DNA from 3 places in the Allorhizobium sp. GW101-3B10 genome. Region 1 is predicted to be linked to each of the others. Evidence: predicted binding sites of a transcription regulator. Region 1 holds the regulator's gene; each other region holds the start of a gene.
The links. The regulator LexA, encoded in region 1, represses DNA repair genes until DNA is damaged. The targets are predictions, from matches to a motif close to TGTTCNNNNTGTGTTCNG.
Positions count from the first base shown of each region.

Region 2: AC07Y0_RS17200 (DNA recombination protein RmuC) is a predicted target of LexA. The motif match lies at 2,371-2,388, and genes of this name have one in related genera.
Region 3: AC07Y0_RS05740 (ATP-dependent helicase) is a predicted target of LexA. The motif match lies at 1,456-1,473, and genes of this name have one in related genera.

Region 1 is NZ_JBWKZR010000001.1:1,481,755-1,486,868, forward strand. It holds gene AC07Y0_RS07060 (ComEC/Rec2 family competence protein) at 1-2,359, shown strand, start outside; gene lexA (transcriptional repressor LexA) at 2,340-3,047, opposite strand; gene AC07Y0_RS07070 (VOC family protein) at 3,298-4,191, shown strand; gene kdsA (3-deoxy-8-phosphooctulonate synthase) at 4,188-5,036, shown strand.
Region 2 is NZ_JBWKZR010000001.1:3,459,840-3,464,953, reverse strand. It holds gene AC07Y0_RS17205 (ribokinase) at 177-1,076, opposite strand; gene AC07Y0_RS17200 (DNA recombination protein RmuC) at 1,119-2,336, opposite strand; gene AC07Y0_RS17195 (methyl-accepting chemotaxis protein) at 2,652-4,184, shown strand; gene AC07Y0_RS17190 (IS110 family RNA-guided transposase) at 4,357-5,114, shown strand, end outside.
Region 3 is NZ_JBWKZR010000001.1:1,214,601-1,219,714, reverse strand. It holds gene AC07Y0_RS05745 (efflux RND transporter periplasmic adaptor subunit) at 1-1,211, opposite strand, end outside; gene AC07Y0_RS05740 (ATP-dependent helicase) at 1,515-4,139, shown strand; gene AC07Y0_RS05735 (hypothetical protein) at 4,192-5,114, shown strand, end outside.

The sequences.
Region 1 (5,114 bases):
TCACGGCCATTTCTTTCATTTCGTTCCGGTGTTCCTGGGGGCTGGGGCCGTCGTCTGGTTCTGCCTCGGGCAGCCGCCGCCGACCCTCGCGCTGGCGGTCCTCTGCTGCGTCGCAACGTGTGCCGGCATGCTGCTCGCTGGCCGCAACCAGCCCGGTTGCCGGCTTGCCACGGCGGCCGCCCTCATGCTTGCCGGCATGCTGCTGGCCGATCTCGAGGTGCGGCGCCGGGCCACCACCATGCTGGACAGCGGCGTCACGACGGTGGTGACCGGGGTGGTCGAGCGGCGGGAGGCGGGCGCCAACGGCGAGTGGCGTTATGTCGTGCGCCTGATGTCGACGGCAGAGCCGCCCCTGCGCCGTGCTCCGGAGCGGGTGTCGCTGCTGGCGCGGGGCAAGGGATCGCCGGCGATGCTCGGTGACCTGCTGACGGGACGGGCCCGCCTGTCGCCACCGTCCGGGCCGGCGCTTCCAGGCCTCAACGACTTTTCCTTCGCCAGCTATTTCGACGGCATCGGCGCCGTCGGCTTCTTCCTCGGTGCGCCGCGCGGGCTGGGCCCCGGACCGGGCGAGCAGAGCCTGTGGGCGGCGACCGAACGGCAGCTGTTTTCCGTGCGTGACGGCATATCGACGCGCATCCGCCGCGTGATCGGCGGCGATCCGGGCGCCTTTGCCGCCTCGATCATCACCGGCGAGCGGCGATCGATGTCAAAGGAAGCGACGGAGGCGCTGCGTCTCTCGGGCCTTGCCCATATCACGGCGATCTCGGGGCTCAACATGGCGCTCGCCTCGGGCATCTTCTTCGTCGGGCTGCGCATGGTGCTCAGCCTGTTGCCGAGGCTGGCCCAGGCCGTCCCGATTAAGAAGATCGCCGCTGCGGGCGCGCTGCTCGCGGCCTTCGCCTATCTGATGATCTCGGGCTATCAGGTCTCGGCCGTGAGGGCCTTCCTGATGACGGCGATCATGCTGGTCGCCGTCCTGTTCGACCGGCCGGCGATCAGCCTGCGCAACCTGGCGCTGGCGGCGATCGTCATCATCGCCACCACGCCGTCGGCGGTGATGGGACCGAGCTTCCAGATGTCGTTCGCCGCGACTGCGGCGCTCATCGCCGGCTATCCGGCATGGCGCGCCCGGCCACGGTGGAACCCCGGCCTGAGGCTGAGCTTCCCGGGGGCGAGATTCCTCGGCGAGGGCGGCAAGCTGATGGCCGGCACCTTCCTCACCTCGCTGATCGGTGGGCTGTCGACGGCGATCTTCGCCATCGCCCATTTCCACCGGCTGGCGCCGCACGGGCTGGAGGCCAATCTCGCCGCCATGCCGATCATCTCGATCCTGGTGATGCCGGCCGGACTGGTCGCCATGCTGCTGATGCCCTTCGGCCTCGACGCCCCGTTCCTGTTGCTGATGGGCATCGGGCTCGAATGGGTGCTGGTGATCGCCCATGGCGTCGCCGGCTGGGGCGAGGCGATCGGCTTCACCCGCATGCCAGGCTGGTTCCTGCCGGTCGCCGCGGTCGGCCTCTTGCTGATGACGCTGCTGCGCACATGGCTCCGGCATGCCGGCTCGCTCCTGCTCGCGGCGGTCATTGGGACGGCGGCGCTGGTGCCGGGCACACCCCCGGCCGACGTGCTAATCGCGGAGGACGGCCGGCTCGTCGGCCTTCGCCTCTCGCAGCAAGGCCTCGCCACCAACCGAACGCGCCCGCCGCGCTTCACCTTCGAGCAATGGCAGGCGGCACTCGGAACCGGCGAACATCTCGGGCCGACGGATCTCGGCAAGGCGGCCGGTCTTCCGGCTGCGGAAGCACCGGCGCCGGCCATGCCGCCGATCAAGTCCCTGCCGCCGACGATGCCGCCGGGCCAGCAGGCGCCAAAATGGTCGGAGGACGATCTGCGCAAAGCGCGCGAACGCATGCGCGGCGCGTTGAAGGAAGCGGGCGAGGGGCGGTTTGTCTGCGAAGGCAAGAACTGGTGCGTGGCGCGGCTCGGCAGCGGATGGACGATCGTCACGGTGGAGGAAGCGGCCTTTGTCGGCGGCGCCTGTGACGTGGCCGACGTCGTCGTATCGGCGCGGCGGGTGGCTTTTCAGTCCTGCCGCTCGGGCGCCCGGCTTTTCACGGCCGAGACATTGCGTCGCAGCGGCGCGGTGGAGCTTTCGCTCGGAGACCGAAAAGCACGGGAGATGCGCGTGACCGCGTCGTTCTCCGGCGACTATCGGCCGTGGTCCGTCCATCGTCTCTATGACTGGCGTAGCGACAGCTTTCAGACCGCTCCCTTACCCGACGGCACCTTCGCCTCAACACCGGCCAGTGATGCCGGCGGCCCTGCGGCCGCCGAGGATGTCAGTGATAGCGGCGGATGAGGCCGACCAGCTTGCCCTGGATCTTCACTCGGTCGGGCCCGAAGATGCGGGTCTCGTAGGCCGGGTTCGCGGCTTCCAGCGCGATCGACGCGCCGCGGCGGCGGAAGCGCTTCAGCGTCGCTTCCTCGTCGTCGACGAGGGCGACGATGATGTCGCCGGGATTGGCGTTGGAGGCGTTGCGGATGATGACCGTGTCGCCGTCCAGGATGCCGGCCTCGATCATCGAATCACCCTTGACCTCGAGCGCATAGTGCTCGCCGGCGCCGAGCATTTCGGCCGGCACGTTGATGTCGTGGGTGTTGTTCTGGATCGCCGAGATCGGCACGCCGGCGGCGATGCGGCCCATGACGGGCACGCTGACCGAATTCGACGTCTCCTCGACCGCCTTCGGCGCGACGGGCGGCGTCTTGCCGAGGCTGCCTTCGATGACGCTGGGCGAGAAGCCGCGGCGCGGCTGCAGGCTCGGCGAATAGGCTTCCGGAAGCTTGATCACCTCCAGCGCGCGGGCCCGGTTGGGCAGGCGGCGGATGAAGCCGCGTTCTTCCAGCGCCGTGATCAGGCGGTGGATGCCGGACTTGGAGGCGAGGTCGAGCGCGTCCTTCATCTCGTCGAAGGAGGGCGGAACGCCCGATTCCTTCATCCGTTCGTGGATGAACAGAAGCAGTTCCTGTTGCTTGCGCGTCAGCATGTTCGGAGCCCCAATTGGTGAAACAAATACGGAACATACACTATATGTTCCATTTGTGTTCCGCAAGTGCCTAAGATTCCGTGAAGTGTGCAGTGCGAAATGAAAATCTTTGCAAAACGGCCTGGACGAGACCTGAGCCAGGGTGGTCCTGCGCGCCGCGAGGGACATCCGACTTGCGCCGCCAGCTTGCCAATCCGGATCAAATGGCGCAAATCTCCGCGCGATCACTCCCGCCGACGAGAGGTGTCGTATGTCCGAACTGAACAAGCCGCGGGGTCTCGACCACCTCGTCCTTCCGGTCCAGTCGCTCGAGGCGGCGCGCCGGCGCCTGACCGACCTCGGATTCACCGTGGCGCCCGATGCGCGCCATCCGTTCGGCACGGAGAATGCCTGCGTGTTCTTCGGCGACGACACCTATCTCGAGCCGCTGGCGATCGCCAGCCGCGAGGAATGCGAGGCGGCGGCCAAGGCCGGCAACATGTTCGTGGCGCGCGACCAGGCGTTCCGTTTCCGCAACGGCCTCGAAGGGCTGTCGGCGATCGTCGTCAAGACCGAGGATGGGGATGCGGACCATCGGCGTTTCGTCGCCGAGGGCTTTTCCGGCGGCCCGATGCTGCATTTCGAACGCGTGTTCAAGATGGCGGACGGGTCGGAGGTTATGGGCGGCTTCAGGCTCGCCTTTGCCGCCGATCTACGGGCACCCGACTTCTTCCTGTTTGCCTGCGAGCGGGTCAATCCGCTGCCGGCCGATCGCGGCGCACTGGCGCGGCACGAGAACGGCGCGCTCGGCCTGTCGACCGTCGTGCTCGGCGAGGACAATCCGAGCGACTTCCAGTATCTGCTGGAGGAAGTGTTCGAGCAGCGCGCGGTCGAGGCGCATTCCTTCGGGCTGTCGCTGCAATCGGCCAATGCCGCCATCGAGGTGCTGACGCCGGCCGGGCTTGCCGGCTATTTCGGGCTCGATACCGAGAATCGCGGACGCGGCCTCATGGGCCGGCTGATCGTCGTCAAGGTTGCGGATATCGGCGTGACAGAGCGGCTTCTCGCTGCTAAGGGCATCGCATTCAGCCGCCGCGGCGCGCGCCTGATCGTTCCGCACGAGGCGGGGCAGGGCGTGCCCTTCGCATTCGAGGAGGTTTCATGAGCAATTCGACCCATTCCGAAGTCGTCGTCGGTGACGGCACCGCCAAGGCGGTCTTCTCCAATTCCAAGCGGTTCTCGCTGATCGCCGGCCCCTGCCAGATGGAAAGCCGCGACCATGCCTTCATGATCGCCGGCCAGCTTTCCGAAATCTGCCGCGAGCTGGGCATCGGCCTCGTCTACAAGTCGTCCTACGACAAGGCGAACCGCACCTCGCTTTCGGCCGAGCGCGGCATCGGCCTGGAAAAGGCGATGGAGGTCTTTGCCGATCTCAAGAAGGAATACGGATTCCCGGTGCTGACCGACGTGCACACCGAAGAGCACTGCCGGCTGGTCGCACCGACCGTCGACGTCCTGCAGATCCCGGCCTTTTTGTGCCGCCAGACCGATCTTCTGGTGGCCGCGGCTCAGACCGGCCGCGTGATCAACGTCAAGAAGGGCCAGTTCCTCGCCCCCTGGGACATGAAGAACGTGCTGAACAAGATCAATGCCAGCGGCAATCCGAACGTGCTTCTGTGCGAGCGCGGCGCCTCCTTCGGCTACAACACGCTGGTGTCCGACATGCGCGCGCTGCCGATCATGGCGGCCATGGGCGCTCCGGTCGTGTTCGACGCCACCCATTCGGTGCAGCAGCCGGGTGGCCAGGGCGGCTCCTCGGGCGGCCAGCGTGAATTCGTCGAGACGCTGGCGCGCGCCGCGGTCGCCGTCGGCGTCGCCGGCCTGTTCATCGAGACTCACCAGGATCCGGACAATGCCCCGTCGGACGGTCCGAACATGGTGCCGATCAGCCAGATGAAACGCCTGCTGGAAAAGCTGCTGGCTTTCGACGCGATCGCCAAGGCCGCCTGACCCGCGATCAAGCGACTATCATCCATGTGGACGCCGGCCCTTGGGTCGGCGTTTTGCATTGGGACGAATGTCGGCATT
Region 2 (5,114 bases), 2.0 Mb from region 1:
GGCGGTCCACACCATCATGGTGCGCTAGTACAGCCGTGCCTATTTTGGCCGGATGTACGCCAATCGAAGCCAATAAGAGACCCGAAAGCTTAACGAGATTTGAAGTCGCTCTACATTTTCTTGCCTGTCTTCAGCAGGGAGGAATCATGACTGTCGCGTAATGGAACAAAGTTGTCCTAAACGCGCCCTTCTACCTCGCTTGCTGTCGGAATCGACGGCTGTGCGCCCGGCTTCAGGCAGGCGAGGGAGCCGGCGACGGCGGCGCGGCGCAGGGCCTGCTCGAAAGCGATGCCCTGATCCAGGCTGGCGGCCAGATAGCCGCAAAAGGTGTCGCCTGCGCCCACCGTGTCGACCGGTTCGATGGCCAGACCCATGGTCCGGTAAAGGTTCGAATCCCGGGCGGCGATCACGCCGTCGGCGCCGAGGGTGACGATCAGCGTCTGACCGGTCTCCTTGTGGAGACGCATCAGCGTTTGCTCGCGTTCGGCCGCGTTGAGTTCGTCGCGACCGGCCAGCCGCTCGAACTCCGTCTCGTTGGCGATGACGATGTCGGCCATGCGCCCGAGGCGCGCGGCATCGGCCGTCAGCGGGGCGATGTTGAGAATGGTCGTCACGCCGCGTGCCTTCGCGTCGACCAGCGCACGCTCGACGGAGGCTGCGGGAACCTCCAGCTGGAGCATGAGAAAGTCGCCCCTCTGCAGAGCTGCGACCGCTGCGGCGGCCTCCGGCTCGCCGACCGTGCCGTTGGCGCCGGGAACCACCGTGATCATGTTCTCGCCGTCGCCGCCGACCAGGATGAGGGCGATGCCGGTCGGTCCATCTACATGGCGGACCGCGGAAAGGTCGGTGCCGGCTTCCTCCAGCAGAGCGAGCGCCGGTGCGGCAAACTCGTCGCGTCCCACGGCACCGGCCATGCGCACGGCTGACCCGGCGCGGCGGGCCGCCAGCGCCTGATTGGCGCCCTTGCCCCCGGCCGCCGTCGAAAATCCGGTGCCGGCTACTGTTTCGCCCGGCTTCGGCAGCCGCGGCGTGGTGGCGATGAGGTCCATGTTGATGGAGCCGAATACAGTGATCATGCGTGTTTCCGTCCTTGGTCTCGGTCTTTCGCGGACCCGATCCTATTCTTCGTCGACGATCCTCAGCTTCAAGAGGCCGGTTCGGCTTTCCACCGATCTCTGACTATCCTCGGGCGATGCGGCCGCGGTCGTTTGAAATTCGAGCGCTTCGATCTTCGCGCCCCGTTTCGTCAGTTTGTCGGCCGAGGTGAGAATCATGTCCACATCTTTCTGCGCTGCGAGGAAATGTCCTTGCAGCTTTCTCGTGCGTTCGTCGAGGCGCAGCAAATCTTCCATCAGATGCAGGACCTCGCCCTGGATCAGATGTGCCTGTTCGCGCATGCGCTGATCCTTGAGGACGGCCTGGATCACCTGGATCGACAGCATCAGCAACGAGGGCGATACGATAACCACGCGCAGGCGATGGGCCTTCTGGACGATGGCTTCGAAATGTTCGTGGATCTCGGCAAAGATCGATTCCGACGGCACGAAGAGGAAGGCCATGTCCTGGGTTTCACCCGCAATCAGATACTTCGCCGCGATGTCGCGGATATGCACCTCGATATCGCGGCGGAAATTCTGGCCGGCCAGCTTCTTTTCCTCCGGCGTCTGCGCGTCGCGAATGGCGTTCCACGCCTCCAGCGGAAACTTCGCGTCGATCACCAGCGGTGGCGAGCCGTTCGGCATGCGGATCGTGCAGTCCGGGCGCATGCCGTTCGACAGGGTCGACTGGAAGGCATAGGCGCCCATCGGCAAGCCGTCGGCGACGATCGTCTCCATGCGCGATTGGCCGAAGGCGCCGCGGGTCTGCTTGTTGGACAGGATGGCCTGCAGCCCGACCACGTCCTTGGCCAGCGACTGGATGTTGTTCTGTGCGGCATCGATGACGGCCAGCCGTTCCTGAAGGTGACGCAGGTTCTCATGCGTCGATTTCGTCTGTTCGGTGATGGTCGCGCCGATGCGATGGGTCATGCCGTCCAGCCGCTGGCTGATCGTCTGGTTGAGCTCCGATTGGCGCTTGCCGAACACGTCGGACATCGCGGCGAGTCGTCCATGCATCTCCGCCTGGGCTTTCAGCAGTTCCGAGAGCCGAGCCTCGGCCACCGCCTCGCGTCTCGCCGCCTCCATCTCGAGCGCGATGCGCATGCGGCTGGAGCGGCGGTTTGACACAAGAAGCAGGAGAAGCACGACCAGCAACGCCGCCCCGACGATGCCGGCGAGGACAGTCGGAGGAAGGCCAAGAGTGCCGATGGCAAGCGCGGTAAGGTCGGTGCTGTTCATGGCGGCGGAGACTAGCAGATTCGTGCGGCTGCGACAGATCAAATCAAGAACATTCGTCCGCTGGTCCTGCGCTGGCGGCAGAGCGCGGAGATTTCGTCGTTCGAACGGCCTGTGCCGATCTCGCCTGGCCAAGGACGAACCCCGGCGATCCGTCTCTTCGCCACCCCCGATCCGGGCGCGCGTCGTACGATCTGTTGTCCAGAGGGGTACATTTCGCATTTTAGTTAAATGAAATATTTACCTTTTTTGGTAATCCATAAAAAACTAATTGATACATCGCTGAAATATTCGGCGATCCGGCGCGCGGGGGCGGCTATGACGACACACAATGAGAAAAGCGGTCTTGGTGCCCGCCTCGAGTTCCTCGGGCTTGACGAAAAGGCAAGGCAGACGCTGCGCACGCTCGCGCCCAGCATCGGCAAGAATATCGGCGCAGCGCTCGACGTCTTCTACAAGAAAGTTCGGAGCACCCCGGAAACAGCGGCCTTCTTTCGCAACGAGGATCACCTTCAGGGGGCCAAAAAGCGCCAGGAAAGTCACTGGAGCATCGTCACAGCGGCGCAGTTCGACGACCGCTACGTCGATGGCGTGACGGCCGTCGGGAAGGCGCATGCCCGCATCGGCCTGGAGCCCCGCTGGTACATCGGCGGCTATGCCCTGCTGGTCGAGCAACTCATCCACGCCGTGGTGCGGGAGCGTTGGCCGTCCCGGTTTGCGCGCAAGGAAGGCAAGGTTCTGGGCGAGGAGGTGGGCGTGCTGGTCAAGGCCGCGCTGCTCGACATGGACTACGCCATCACCGTCTATCTCGATATTCTCGCCGCCGAGCGAAAGGCGGCCGAAGATGCGCGCGCCAAGGCCGAGCACGAACAGGCGGTGGCACTCGCCGCCTTGAGCGAAGTCTTGAACAGGCTGTCCGCCGGCGATCTCGAAGCGAAGCTCTCGCCTGCCCAGCCGGAAAACTTTGTCGGCATGGCGCATGACTACAATACTTCGGTCGAGAAGCTCCACGACACGATCGGCACGGTGCGCAGCGCCGCAGAGGAGATTCTGCGCTCAACAACCGCCATTTCGGAGGCGTCCAACCATCTCGCCCAGCGCACGGAACAACAGGCCGCGGGCCTGGAGGAAAGCACAGCCGCGTTGCACGAACTGACCCAGAACGTCACCTTGGCGGCGGATGGCGCGCAGAAGGCGGCGAACGTCGTAGGCATCGCTCTCGACGAGGCGCGGGCTTCGGGCGAAGTGGTGACGCGGGCGGTCAGTGCCATGGGCGCCATCGAGAAGTCCTCCGACGAAATCTCCAAGATCATTGGCGTCATCGACGAAATTGCCTTCCAGACCAACCTGCTGGCGCTGAACGCCGGGGTCGAGGCGGCCCGTGCGGGCGAGGCCGGTCGTGGCTTCGCGGTCGTGGCCCAGGAAGTGCGGGAACTGGCGCAACGCTGTGCCAGTGCGGCACGCGAAATCAAGGGCCTGATTTCCCAGAGTTCCGGACAGGTCGAGACCGGTGTGGGACTTGTCAACAATGCCGGCGAGGCGCTCGACAAGATCATCGTTCGTATCGGCGAGATCAACGGCATCGTCGCCGGTATCGCCAGCGCCGCATCGGACCAGTCCGGCGGACTGCGGGAAGTCAACACGGCGATCGCCAACATGGACACGATCACCCAGCAGAACGCCGCCATGGTCGAGGAGACGTCCGCCCAGACCTTGACGCTGAGAGACGAGGTCGAACGCCTGGTCGCCGCGCTGCGCGGGTTCAAGACGCGGGACGGGGCAGGCGCAACCGCGATGTCTCACGCGCGTGGCGCGCAGGATCGGACGTCGAACTACCGCAATGCCGGCTGACGGCACGGCCGCGCGCCTGGCTGCATGTTCGTGCTGTCAGGCAGGCCCTGCCGTTTGTGATTTCTCGTAAGACCGTATGTCCGTCTTCGCGCCTGAGGTGGCTCGCCCTACACTGGTCTTCCGAGGGTTGCTCGGACGGGCCGAGCCGATCCTCATCACAGGAGGACGAGCCGTGGCAGATTATAGAGAAGCTTTTGTCGGAATCGATGTCGCCAAGCTGAAGAATGCGATTGCTGTTGCCGAATCTGGCCGGGACGGAGAGGTACGCTATTTCGGCGAGGTTGATGCATCCGATGTCAGCATGCGTCGCATAATTCAGCGAATAGCCGCGAAGTTTGATCACGTGCATTTCTGCTATGAAGCCGGCCCGACCGGTTATGGCCTCCATCGGCTGATCAAATCCCTTGGCCATGAATGCATGGTTGTCGCCCCGTCATTGATCCCGAGGAAGCCTGGCGACAGGGTGAAGACGAACCGTCGAGACGCGCTCGCGCTCGCCCGGCTATTGAGGGCCGGCGAGCTCACGGCAGTGTGGGTTCCCGACGAGGGCCATGAGGCTATGCGCGATCTTGTTCGTGCTCGAGCTGCTGCGGTCGAGACATTACGGGTTCATCGGCAACAGGTAAGTGCCTTTATGCTCAAGCATAGTCGCATCTATCCACGCAAGAAGGGCTGGACGATGCGATATCTGTGCTGGCTGCAGGAGCAACAGTTCGATCACCCCGCGCATCAGATCGCTTTGCAGGAAATGGTCGAGGCGGTGCGCCTCTCGAAGGAGCGCGTCGAACGACTGGACAAGGTGATTGAGGAGTTTATCCCCACTTGGTCTCTCGCGCCCGTCGTTCGAGCTCTACAGACGTTACGAGGGGTCGATTTGATCGTCGCCGTCACCTTCGCAACAGAGGTCGGTGACGTCACCCGATTTGAGAG
Region 3 (5,114 bases), 270 kb from region 1:
TTCGCACCGGCTTCGTCGCCGATCACCTGCACCGCCCGGCCGGCGCGCACGCGTTGAATGCCTTCGGTCACCACCCGGTCGCCCTCGGCAAGCTCGCCCTCGACCAGGACGGCGTCGGGATTGCGCTGGACGATCCGCACCGGCACCTTCTCGGCCTTGCCGTCGGTCACGCGCCAGACGAAGGAACCGTCGCTGTCCCACTGCACGGACAGGGGATCGACGGCGGGAAAGCGCTCACCGTCGAAGCTCATCGCCACGGTAAAGGCCATGCCGGCGCGCAGGTCGTCGTTCTCGTTGGCGATCTTGGCGCGGATGCGCAGCGTCCGGCTCGCCTCGTCGATGCGGTTGTCGACCGCCGCCACGCTGCCCTCGTAGAGCTTGCCCTGGCGCGCCACCGCGGTTGCGGTCAGCGGCTGGCCGACCTTGATGATCGGGGCGAAACGTTCCGGCACCCAGAAGTCGATCAGCAGTTCGGAGCGGTCGTCGACCGTGGCAATCGCCGTCGAGGTGGTGACATTGTCGCCCGGATTGACGGTGACGATGCCGGCGACGCCGTCGATCGGCGCGACGATCTCGCGCCGCTTCAGCTCCAGTTCGGCCGAGGCAAGCGCGAGTTTCGCCCCTTCGAGCGCGATGGCGGCATCGAAGGCATCGATGCGCGAGGCTGCGGATTTCAGGTTGGTGTAGAGCTCGTTCTTCTCGGTCGCGCTCTTCAGTGCCACCTGCGCCTGATCGCGGGCGATGCGCTGCTCCTCGTTTTCCAGCCGCGCGATCACCTGGCCCTTGGTGATCCGGTCGCCGGACTTGATGGCGATTTCGGACAGCATGCCCGAAACCTGCGGCATGATGGTGACGGACTGGATGGCGTCGCCGGTGCCGAGCGCCGAGAGACGGTCGTTGACCGTGCCCACCTCGACCGGCCGCACGACCACCAGCGCCTGCGCCCCGGCCCCGCGGCGATTGCCGCCCTGGCCCTGCGCGCCCTGTCCGGCGCCCTGCCCCTGCCCCTGCGCACCCTGGCCCTGCCGCGCCTGGCCGTTCCCTGCGGCGTCGCCCGTTTCCTCCGCCGCCGGCGCGACGAGGGCGACCACTGTTTCGGGCACGCCGATCCGCCGCAGCACGCCGTCGGCGCCGGGCACGAACCAGACCCACAGGAATAGGCCTGCGGCGATCGCCACGAGACTGAGGGTCAACTGCTTCCAAAATGCCATTGGGAACTCCGGCCTGTGCTGCGCCCGCCGGGTCTCGCCTTGGAGACGCCATGCAGCCATCAGGCGAATTGCGGGTCATCTGTCCGGCAATATTTCGCTGCAAGGCACAAACGGCAAGGCGCAATGGCCAAGATTACGAAATTGTCATCTCGCAGGCCTCCGGCCCGTGCGGGCGATCAATTCGGTCGCCTTGCCGATCGCACCCGGCAAAACCGTCGACATTCCCTGCGGATAGCGCCCGGATCGGAATGAAAGGGGAACATCTTTTCTGGTCTTTCCGATCCGAATCACTACATTGGCCGCATGAGTAACGGTTTCGACGACATACCCTTCTTCGACGACGAGGAACCCGCCCCGCGCAAACCCGTCGCCGAAGGACGCGCCCCCGCCGCGGCACCCGCCGCCGGCGGCCTCGGCATCGCGGCGCGCGCCATGGCGGCGCGCGACCAGAACCGCGTGCCCGACTATCTTTCCGGCCTCAATCCGGAACAGCGCGAAGCCGTGGAAACGCTGGACGGCCCCGTCCTGGTGCTGGCCGGCGCCGGCACCGGCAAGACCCGGGTGCTGACCACCCGCATCGCCCATATTCTCGCGACCGGCCGCGCCTTCCCGAGCCAGATCCTCGCCGTGACCTTCACCAACAAGGCGGCGCGCGAGATGAAGGAGCGCATCGGCCTGCTCGTCGGCGGCGCGGTCGAGGGCATGCCCTGGCTCGGCACCTTCCACTCGATCGGCGTCAAGATCCTGCGCCGCCACGCCGAAATGGTGGGCCTGCGCTCCGATTTCACCATTCTCGACACCGACGACGTCATCCGCCTGATCAAGCAGATCATCCAGGCAGAAGGCATCGACGACAAGCGCTGGCCGGCCAAGCAGTTCGCCCAGATGATCGACGGCTGGAAGAACAAGGGCCTCGACCCCGCGCAGATCCCCGAGGGCGATGCCCGGGCCTTCGCCAACGGCAAGGGCCGCGAACTCTACGCCGCCTACCAGAACCGCCTGAAGACCTTGAACGCCTGCGACTTCGGCGACCTTCTCCTGCATCCGATCCGCATGTTCCGCGCCAATCCGGACATCCTGAAGGACTATCACCAGAGGTTCAAATACATCCTGGTCGACGAATACCAGGACACCAACACCGCGCAATACATGTGGCTGCGGCTGCTGGCGCAGCGGTCAGGCCCCTCCTCTGCCCAGCGGGGACCCAAACCTCATCCTGAGGAGGCGCGCAGCGCCGTCTCGAAGGACGAGGTTTGGCCAGATCGGGCAGTATCCTTCGAGGCCTCGCTGCGCTCGGCACCTCAGGATGAGGCACCAAAGGTCAACATCTGCTGCGTCGGCGACGACGACCAGTCGATCTATGGCTGGCGCGGCGCGGAGGTCGACAACATCCTGCGCTTCGAGAAGGATTTTCCCGGCGCCAAGGTCATCAAGCTGGAGCGCAACTACCGCTCGACGGAGCATATCCTCGGCGCCGCCGGCCATCTGATCGCCCATAACGAGGGCCGTCTCGGCAAGACGCTGTTCACCGACCGCGTCGATCCCGATGACGAGAAGGTGGTGGTGCATGCCGCCTGGGATTCGGAAGAGGAAGCCCGCGCCATCGGCGAGGAGATCGAGCGGCTGCAGCGCGGCAATGCCGACGGCAAGAAGCACGCCCTCAACGACATGGCGATCCTGGTGCGCGCCTCCTTCCAGATGCGCGAGTTCGAAGACCGCTTCGTCACCCTCGGCCTCAACTACCGCGTCGTCGGCGGCCCGCGCTTCTACGAGCGCCTCGAGATCCGCGACGCCATGGCCTATTTCCGCCTGGTCTGCCAGCCGGCCGACGACCTCGCCTTCGAGCGCATCGTCAACACCCCGAAGCGCGGCTTGGGCGACACCACCATCCGCACGCTGCACGACTATGCCCGCGCCCGCGACGTGCCGATGCTGGCCGCCGCCGTCGACCTGATCGAGACCGACGAGGTCAAGCCCAAGGCCCGCAAGGCGCTGTTCGACGTGATTCAACACTTCAGGCGATGGTCGGAACTGCTTGAAACGACGCCCCATACCGAGCTTGCCGAGCAGATCCTCGAAGAGTCCGGCTATACCGACATGTGGAAGAACGACAAGTCGGCCGAAGCCCCCGGGCGCCTGGAAAACCTGAAAGAACTGATCCGCTCGATGGAGGCCTTCGAGAGCCTGCGCGGCTTCCTCGAACACGTCTCGCTGGTCATGGACACCGAGCAGAATGCCGAGATGGACGCCGTGTCGATCATGACGCTGCATTCGGCCAAGGGGCTGGAATTCGAGACCGTCTTCCTGCCCGGCTGGGAGGAAGGCCTCTTCCCCCACCAGCGCTCGCTCGACGAAGGCGGCCGCTCAGGCCTCGAGGAGGAACGCCGCCTCGCCTATGTCGGCATCACCCGGGCCAAGCGCCGCTGCCACATCTGGTTCGTCTCCAACCGCCGCATCCACGGCCTGTGGCAGTCGACCATGCCGTCGCGCTTCCTCGACGAGCTGCCGGTCACCCATGTCGAGGTCGCCGAGAGCGAGCAGTCCTATGGCGGCTACGGTCGCGGCGGCTACGGCCAGTCGCGCTTCGACAAGGCCGATCCCTTCGCCAACAATTACTCCACCCCCGGCTGGAAACGCGCCCAGGCCAACAAGTCGGACGCCACCCGCGACAACTGGGGCAACCGCTCCGGCCACGCCATCGAGCGCATCGGCTATGGCGAGAGTGGCCCGAAGGCCAAGACCATCGAGGGCGAACTGGTGGCCAAGTCCACCACCACCGAACCGTCGAAATTCACCGTCGGCGACCGCGTCTTCCACATCAAGTTCGGCAACGGCAACATCGCCTCGATCGAGGGCAACAAGCTCACCATCAACTTCGACCGCGCCGGCGAAAAGCGCGTGCTGGACGGGTTTGTCGAGAGGGTGTGATTGACAATCTAAGCAAACAAATGCGTGCATACGTCGAAAGACGGAGGGCAAGATGGCATTCTGGGCACAACCGCTTAATGATCGTGAGGTCGTGGATCTCTTTGAAGAAGCTCATAGGAAATTCCCCGAAGTTTCCGGAAGTCTCCGGGCCGGGAACGTAAATTTTACCTTAGCAAATTTTGATAGCGAGAATCTAAAGTTACTGAAGCGGAATTCAGGCTATTCGGTACGAAATTTCGATCTCGCGTATGGTAGAACTTCGTTCTCTTACCAAAGGGAGAATGAAAAAGGATCACCGCTCGCGAAATTGGAATTGAACTCAAATCAGAACGCGAAACCCGCGACAGATGAGTTTCAATTCTCTCTTTTTGTCCTGAAAAAACTCGGAAATCCGCCTCCGGGCGGAGACGCATCAGACCCGAGCAACCTCAACGTTCAGTTCGTGAAAATTGAAACAGTTCTTGCAGGGGCAGTTGACCAGTTCTCCGAACTTCAAAGGTCGTTCCACGAGAAAAACGAGAGCCTCCGCGAGGCCCATACACATGAGATTGAACGCCTCAAGATTGAGTTAGAATCTCAAAAGGAAGAGTACGCAGAGCGCTTTCAAACCGAGCGAGAGAATCTTGACGCCGAAATCGAAGCGAAGAGATTAGAAATTGAAAAAGCGAAAAAAGATCTGGATGATCGGTCAAACACTTTTGTCCGGAGAGCGATACGCAGCGAGATAAAAGAGTCGATCACCGGCTCGCTCGCTTCGTCCTTGTTTTCTGCCAACACTGCTTCCCAGCGACGGCCTGTGCGATGGGCTTATTGGCTCTTCATTGTCGCCGCCGCCGCATTTACCATTTTCAGTAGCTATCAGATCGCACTCCTCCCTTCGCTCGAGGCAGCAACCGGCATAATTCTCATTATCAAAGCATCGGTCGGAGGCTTCACCACAATTGGATTGGCCCTCCTTTATTTGAAATGGGAAAC